DNA from 2 places in the Kitasatospora sp. NPDC028961 genome. Region 1 is predicted to be linked to the other one. Evidence: riboswitches for the same ligand, from Rfam matches in the RefSeq annotation. Region 1 holds a riboswitch; the other holds the start of a gene.
What was found. Region 1 has a riboswitch for S-adenosylmethionine ahead of thrC (threonine synthase). Riboswitches for the same ligand answer to the same signal wherever they lie in the genome.
Positions count from the first base shown of each region.

Region 2: linked by a shared signal. The riboswitch ahead of ACZ4UX_RS08470 (aminotransferase class V-fold PLP-dependent enzyme) and the one ahead of thrC (threonine synthase) in region 1 are both predicted to bind S-adenosylmethionine.

Region 1 covers NZ_JBVHVO010000027.1:17,027-20,420, forward strand. The annotation lists gene ACZ4UX_RS30395 (ubiquitin-like small modifier protein 1) at 1-89, opposite strand, end outside; gene thrC (threonine synthase) at 152-1,438, opposite strand; SAM riboswitch class I at 1,456-1,588, opposite strand; gene ACZ4UX_RS30405 (glucosyl-3-phosphoglycerate synthase) at 1,738-2,805, shown strand; gene ACZ4UX_RS30410 (alpha,alpha-trehalose-phosphate synthase (UDP-forming)) at 2,853-3,394, shown strand, end outside.
Region 2 covers NZ_JBVHVO010000003.1:222,755-226,148, forward strand. The annotation lists gene ACZ4UX_RS08460 (rhomboid family intramembrane serine protease) at 1-434, shown strand, start outside; gene ACZ4UX_RS08465 (Lrp/AsnC ligand binding domain-containing protein) at 476-757, shown strand; gene ACZ4UX_RS08470 (aminotransferase class V-fold PLP-dependent enzyme) at 768-2,132, opposite strand; SAM riboswitch class IV at 2,184-2,301, opposite strand; gene trpD (anthranilate phosphoribosyltransferase) at 2,449-3,394, opposite strand, start outside.

The DNA of each region.
Region 1 (3,394 bases):
TCGCCCAGGGTGGCGCCCTCGGCGGCCACCTCGGCGGCGCCGCCGGTGTAGGTGCGCAGGATGGTCGGGATGCGGACGGTGGCGCTCATGGGGGATCTCCTCGGGCGGTGCGGCCGGGCGGCCGGTACGGGCTGCGGGGGCTGCGGACGGGTCAGGCGGACGCGAGGCCGGCGTCGCGGAACGAGGCCAGCGTCGGGCGGATGACGGTGGTCATCCCGGAGTCGGAGACGGCGTCCAGCGTCTTCAGGCCGTCACCGGTGTTGATCGCGACGGTCTCCTTGGCCGGATCCAGCTGTCCGGTCTCGACCAGCTTCTTCAGCACGCCGACGGTCACCCCGCCCGCGGTCTCGGCGAAGATGCCCTCGGTCCGGGCCAGCAGCTTGATCGCGGCGACCACCTCGGCGTCGGTGACGTCCTCGACCGCCCCGCCGGTGCGCCGGGCGATGTCCAGCACGTAGGGGCCGTCGGCCGGGTTGCCGATCGCCAGCGACTTGGCGATGGTGTCCGGCTTGACCGGCCGGATCACGTCCTGGCCGGCCTTGAAGGCCGCCGACACCGGCGAGCAGCCCGCCGCCTGGGCGCCGAAGATCCGGTAGGGCCGGTCCTCGACCAGGCCCAGCTTGATCAGCTCCTGCAGGCCCTTGTCGATCTTCGTCAGCTGCGAGCCCGAGGCGATCGGGATGACGATCTGCTCCGGCAGCCGCCAGCCGAGCTGCTCGCAGATCTCGTACGCCAGCGTCTTGGAACCCTCGCCGTAGTACGGGCGCAGGTTGACGTTGACGAAGCCCCAGCCCTCACCGGCCGGGTCGCCGATCAGCTCCGAGCAGAAGCGGTTCACGTCGTCGTAGTTGCCCTCGATGCCGACCAGCTCGCCGCCGTAGACACCGGCCATGACGACCTTGCCCTGCTCCAGGTCGTGCGGGATGAACACGCAGGACTTGAACCCGGCCCGGGCCGCCGCCGCGCCCACCGCGCCGGCCAGGTTGCCGGTCGAGGAGCAGGAGAGGGTCGTGAAGTGGAACGCGCGGGCCGCCTCGATCGCGCAGGCGACCACCCGGTCCTTGAAGGAGTGCGTCGGGTTGCCGGAGTCGTCCTTGACGTGCAGCTGGGCGGTGAACCCGAGCTCGCGGCCCAGGTTGTCCGCCTTCACCAGCGGGGTCCACCCCGGGTTGAGGTTCGGCTTGTCGGCCACGTCGGCCGGGACGGGCAGCAGCGGGGCGTAGCGCCAGATCGACGCCGGACCGGCCTCGATCCGCTTGCGGAGCTCCTCCGCGCCCTCGCTCCCGAAGTCGTAGGCGATCTCCAGCGGCCCGAAGCACTCCAGGCAGGCGAAGCTGGGACCGAGCGGGAACCGGGTACCGCACTCCCGACAGGACAGTGCGACGGCGGGACCGAGATCAACGGTCGCGGGGGCGGCTGCGGCGGTGTCGATAGCCATGATGGCGGAGGCCTCTCTCCTCATCTTCCCCGTGACGCGGGCGCGCCACAGGCCGGAATTGGCACCTGTCCCGCCGGGGCCGGAGGCCTGCCGTGCGAGAAGGTTGCCGGGACGTCAACGGGCCGTTCCCTCAGTCCCTCTGGATGAGCTCTGTGAAGTTGTGGTCCTGCTCAGCGACGACCCCGGCGTGCGAAGGTCCGATCGCTGTACGAAGACTGTATCCGAAGGCGTCAACCCTGAACGGGACCGTCCGCCACGCGAGATGCCCCGTCCCACCCCGATCCGTCGAGGAGAGTTCCGTGCCCGCCGAACCGACACCCGCGCTCCTCCCGAAGGCGGCGTCCTGGCTGCGCCGCCGCTCCTGGAGCGCGACCGACCGCCCGGTGGGCGCCCTGCTGGCGGCCAAGCAGGCGGCGGGTCGGGCCGGCACCGTCAGCGTGGTGCTGCCCGCCCTGGACGAGGAGGCCACCGTCGGCGACATCGTCCGCACCGTGCGCCGCGAGCTGATGGAACGCCTGCCCCTCGTCGACGAACTCGTCGTCGTCGACTCCGGCTCCGTCGACGGCACCGCCGCCGCGGCCGCCGAGGCCGGCGCCCGGGTCGTCCACCGCGACGACATCCTGCCCCGGCTGCCCGCCTCCCCCGGCAAGGGTGAGGTGCTCTGGCGCTCGCTGCTGGTCACCAGCGGCGAGATCGTCTGCTTCGTCGACGCCGACCTGCGCTCCTTCGACCCCACCTTCGTCTCCGGCATCATCGGCCCGCTGCTCACCGAGCCGGACATCCAGCTGGTCAAGGCCATGTACGACCGGCCGCTCGAAGTGACGAACGGCTCCGGCTCCGGCGACGCCGCCGTGGTCCCCTCCGGCGGCGGACGGGTCACCGAGCTGGTCGCCCGCCCCCTGCTCAACCTGCACTGGCCGGAACTCGCCGGTTTCGTCCAGCCGCTCGGCGGCGAGTACGCGGCCCGCCGCTCGCTGCTCGAACGGCTGCCGTTCCCCACCGGCTACGGCGTCGAGCTCGGCCTCCTGGTGGACGCCCTGGAGCTCGCCGGCCTGGACGCCCTCGCCCAGGTGGACGTCGGCGTACGCCACCACCGCCACCAGGACAGCCAGGCACTCGGGCGGATGGCCGCCACCATCTACCGCACCGCCCTGGAACGCCTGGACCGGACCCACCGGCTGAAGGCCTCCGCCGACCTGGTCCATCCGCTGCTCACCCAGTTCACCCGGGACCCGCGCACCACGGCCGGGCCCCCGGCCGGCGGCGCCGCCATCTTCACCCCGCACACCCATGCGATCACCGCGGAGGAACGGCCCCCGATGCACACCGTCCCGGAGTACGCCGCCCACCACGGCCACCAGGCCTGACGCCGGACGGGGGTTTGCCGACCCGGGCCCACGGCAACGTACCAACCATGGGCGATCTCACGACCGAACGTTCGAGTGCGACCGGTTCCGCCACCGTACTGGTGGCCTCCAACCGGGGACCGGTGTCATTCAGTACCGCGGCCGACGGCACCCTGAGCCTGCGCCGGGGCGGCGGCGGGCTGGTGTCCGGACTCTCCGCGATCGACGACCCGCATGCCGTCTGGGTCTGCGCGGCGCTCGGCGACGCCGACCGCCGGGCCGCCCGGGAGGCCCCCGACGGCCGCCTCGACCGGGCCGGCCACGACGTCGGCGGACAGGCCGTCCGGATGCTGGACATAGACCCGGAGACCTTCGCGGCCGCCTACAACGGCGTCGCCAACTCCACCCTCTGGTTCGTCCACCACCTGCTCTACGCCACCCCGACGGCCCCCTCCTTCGGCGCGGAGTTCCGCTCCGAATGGCAGTCCTACCGCGCCTACAACGCCGCCTTCGCCGAGGCCCTCGCCGCCGAGGCCGCGCCCGGGGCCGCGGTACTGATCCAGGACTACCACCTCTCGCTGGCCCCGGCCCTGCTCCGGACCGCCCGCCC
Region 2 (3,394 bases), on a different contig from region 1:
TGCACCTGCTGGGCAACCTGCTCTTCCTCCAGGTCTTCGGCCCCACCGTGGAGGCCCGCTTCGGCCGGGCCCGGTTCGCGCTCTTCTACCTGGCGGCAGGCTCGCTGGCCACCTACGGCTTCGCGCTGGCCGAGGCGCACTCGGCGGACTCCACCCGGGTCCTGATCGGCGCCTCGGGGGCGATCGCCGGCGTGCTCGGCGCCTACCTGAGGCTGCACCCGCGGGCCCGGGTGACCACGCTCGTCCCGCTGCTGCTCTTCCTGCCCCTGCGGTTCCCGGCCTGGCTGGTGCTCGGCCTCTGGTTCGCGCTCCAGTGGTGGTCGGTGCACTCGGCGGGGCCGGGCGTCGCCTACCTGGTCCACGTGGTCGGCTTCTCGGCGGGGTTCCTGTACGCCTGCACGCTGGCCACCCGCCCCTCGCGACGGCCCCGCTGACGCCCGATACCCTGGCGGCACCTCACAAAGGAGCCCGAACAGTGATCACCGCCATCGTCCTGATCAAGACCAGCGTCGACCGCATCCCGGAGATCGCCGAGGCGATCGCGGCCATCGAGGGCGTCAGCGAGGTCTACTCGGTCACCGGCGGCTACGACCTGGTGGCGATGGTGCGGGTGCGCCGGCACGACGACCTGGCCGAGGTGATCCCCGGCCGGCTGAACAAGGTTCCGGGCGTGGCCCACACCGAGACCCAGATCGCCTTCCGCACCTACTCCCAGCACGACCTGGAGACCGCCTTCGCGCTCGGCCTGGGCGAGTAGCCTCCCCCGTTCAGCCCTCGCGCCGGGTGTCCGCGACGCAGCGGCCGCCCTCGTTGCGGTAGTTCCAGGCCGCGCCGTCCGTGACCAGCTCGCGGACGGCGGTCAGGAACCGGTCGATGTGCTCGTCCGGGGTACCCGCGCCGAAGCTGACCCGGATCGCGTTCAGGCTGCGCTCCCCCGGCAGCGACGCCTCCGGCGCACCGCACTCGGACGGCGCCACGTCCTCGTCGCCGAGCAGGGTGCGCACCAGCGGGTGCGCGCAGAACAGGCCGTCGCGCACCCCGATGCCGTACTCGGCGGAGAGCGCGGCCGAGAAGTGCGAGCTGTTCCAGCCCTGGACGACGAAGGAGAGCACGCCCACCCGGGCCGAGTCCGCGCCGAACAGGTTCAGCACGCGCACCTGCGGGACCTCCGCCAGCCCGGCCTTCAGCCGGGCGATCAGCTGCCGCTCGCGGGCCTCCAGCGCGTCGAAGCCGGCCTCGGTCAGGGCCCGGCAGGCCGAGGCGATGGAGTAGACGCCGATCACGTTCGGCGAGCCGGCCTCGTGCCGGGCCGGGCCGGTGTGCCACTGCACGGCCACCGAGCCGTCGGCCTCCCGGGCGACCGTGCGGGTGGCGCCGCCGCCGGCCAGGTACGGCTCGGCCTCGTCCAGCCAGTCGGCCCGGCCGGCCAGCACCCCGGCGCCGAACGGCGCGTAGATCTTGTGGCCCGAGAAGGCGATCCAGTCCACGCCCAGCTCGCGCACCGAGACCCGGTGGTGCGGGGCGAGCTGCGCGGCGTCCAGCACCACCCGGGCGCCGTGCCGGTGGGCGGTCTCGGTGAGCTCGGCGACCGGCCAGAGCTCGCCGGTGACGTTCGAGGCGCCGGTGACGCAGAGCAGCTTGGGGCCCTCGGGGGCCCCGGCCAGCGCGGCGTCCAGCGCGGCGACGGCCTCGGCGTGCGAGCGCGGGGCGCGCAGGTAGGTGACGCTCAGCCCGGCGTGGCGCCAGGGCAGCAGCGAGGCGTGGTGCTCGGTCTCGAAGGCGAAGACCCGGGTGCCGGCCGGGACGGCGCCCGCCAGCAGGTTCAGCGAGTCGGTGGTGGCCCGGGTGAAGACCACCTGGTCGCCCTCGCGCAGGTCGAGGAAGTCCGCGACGGTGCGGCGGCTCTGCTCGAAGAGGTCGGTGGAGAGCTGGGAGAGGTAGCCGGCGCCCCGGTGCACGCTGCCGTAGTAGGGGGCGTAGGCGGCGACGTCGTCCCAGACCCGCTGCAGCGCCGGGGAGCTGGCGGCGTAGTCGAGCGCGGCGTAGGTGACCTTGTCACCGTTGACCAGCGGGACCTCGACGTCGTGGCCGAGGACGGGGAGCGGGGCGCAGATCTCGGTGGCGACGGACATGGGGGTGCACTCCTTCGACGGGTAAGGACCCCGGAGGTGCGTGTCAGCCGGCGTCCGCGCTTGTCACGCGGACGGTTCGCCGCGAGACCCGGTCCTCACCCAGGGCACCCCGCCACGGACGGAGGGTTGCCGGACAGCCAGCTGGGGCTTGACGCTGTCACTCATGACCTGGCGAAGACTCTAGGTCGCGTCCGCCGAGTGGTCAAACAGGGGTCCGCCATCCGGACAGCGGTCCACCGCCGGGGCCCTGCGACGCCCCCGCCGGACGCGCGAAGGGCCCGCGGGGAGGCATCCCCCCGCGGGCCCGACCGCCGCTTCACACCCGGGTGGTGGCCTCCGACCAGCGCCGCAGCAGATCCTGCGCGGCGCCCGAGTCGATGGCCGCCGCGGCCCGCTCCATCCCGGCCGCCAGCTGCTCGGCGAGCGGCGCGTCGGTGAGGTCCAGCGCCACCAGCGCCGTCGCCGTGTTCATCAGGACGGCGTCCCGCACCGCCCCGCGCTCCCCGGCCAGCAGCCGGCGCGCGACGTCCGCGTTGAACGCCGGGTCCCCGCCGCGCAGCGCCTCGATGCCCACCAGCCGGACGCCGACGTCGCGCGGGTCGAAGGAGGTCTCGGTGACCTCGCCGTCGCGCACGATCCAGACCCGGGAGGTGGTGGTGACGGTCAGCTCGTCCAGGCCGTCGTCGCCGCGGAAGACCAGCGCGGTGGACCCCCGGCGGGCCAGCACCCCGGCGATCAGCGAGGCCAGCCGGGTGTCGAAGCAGCCGATCGCGTGCGCGGTGACCTTGGCCGGGTTGGTCAGCGGGCCGAGGGTGTTGAAGGCGGTCGGCACCCCGAGGCCGCTGCGGGCCGGGGCGGTGTGCCGCATCGCGGGGTGGAACCTGGCCGCGAAGCAGAAGGTCAGTCCGACCTCCTCGGCCACCTCGGCGACCCGCCGGGCCGAGAGGTCCAGATTGACGCCGAGCTTCTCCAGCACGTCCGAGGAGCCGCTCGCCGAGGAGGCCGCCCGGTTGCCGTGCTTGACCACCTTGGCACCGGCCGCCGCGGCGACGATCGCCGACATGGTCGAGATGTTGACGGTCTTCGCCCGGTCGCCGCCGGTGCCCACGATGTCGACCGCCGGGCCGGGGATGGAGAGCGGTTCGGCGTGCGCGTACATCGAGTCCACCAGGCCGACGATCTCGTCCACCGTCTCGCCCTTGGCCCGCAGGGCGACCATGAAGCCGGCCATCTGCACCGCGGAGGCCTCGCCGCTCATGATC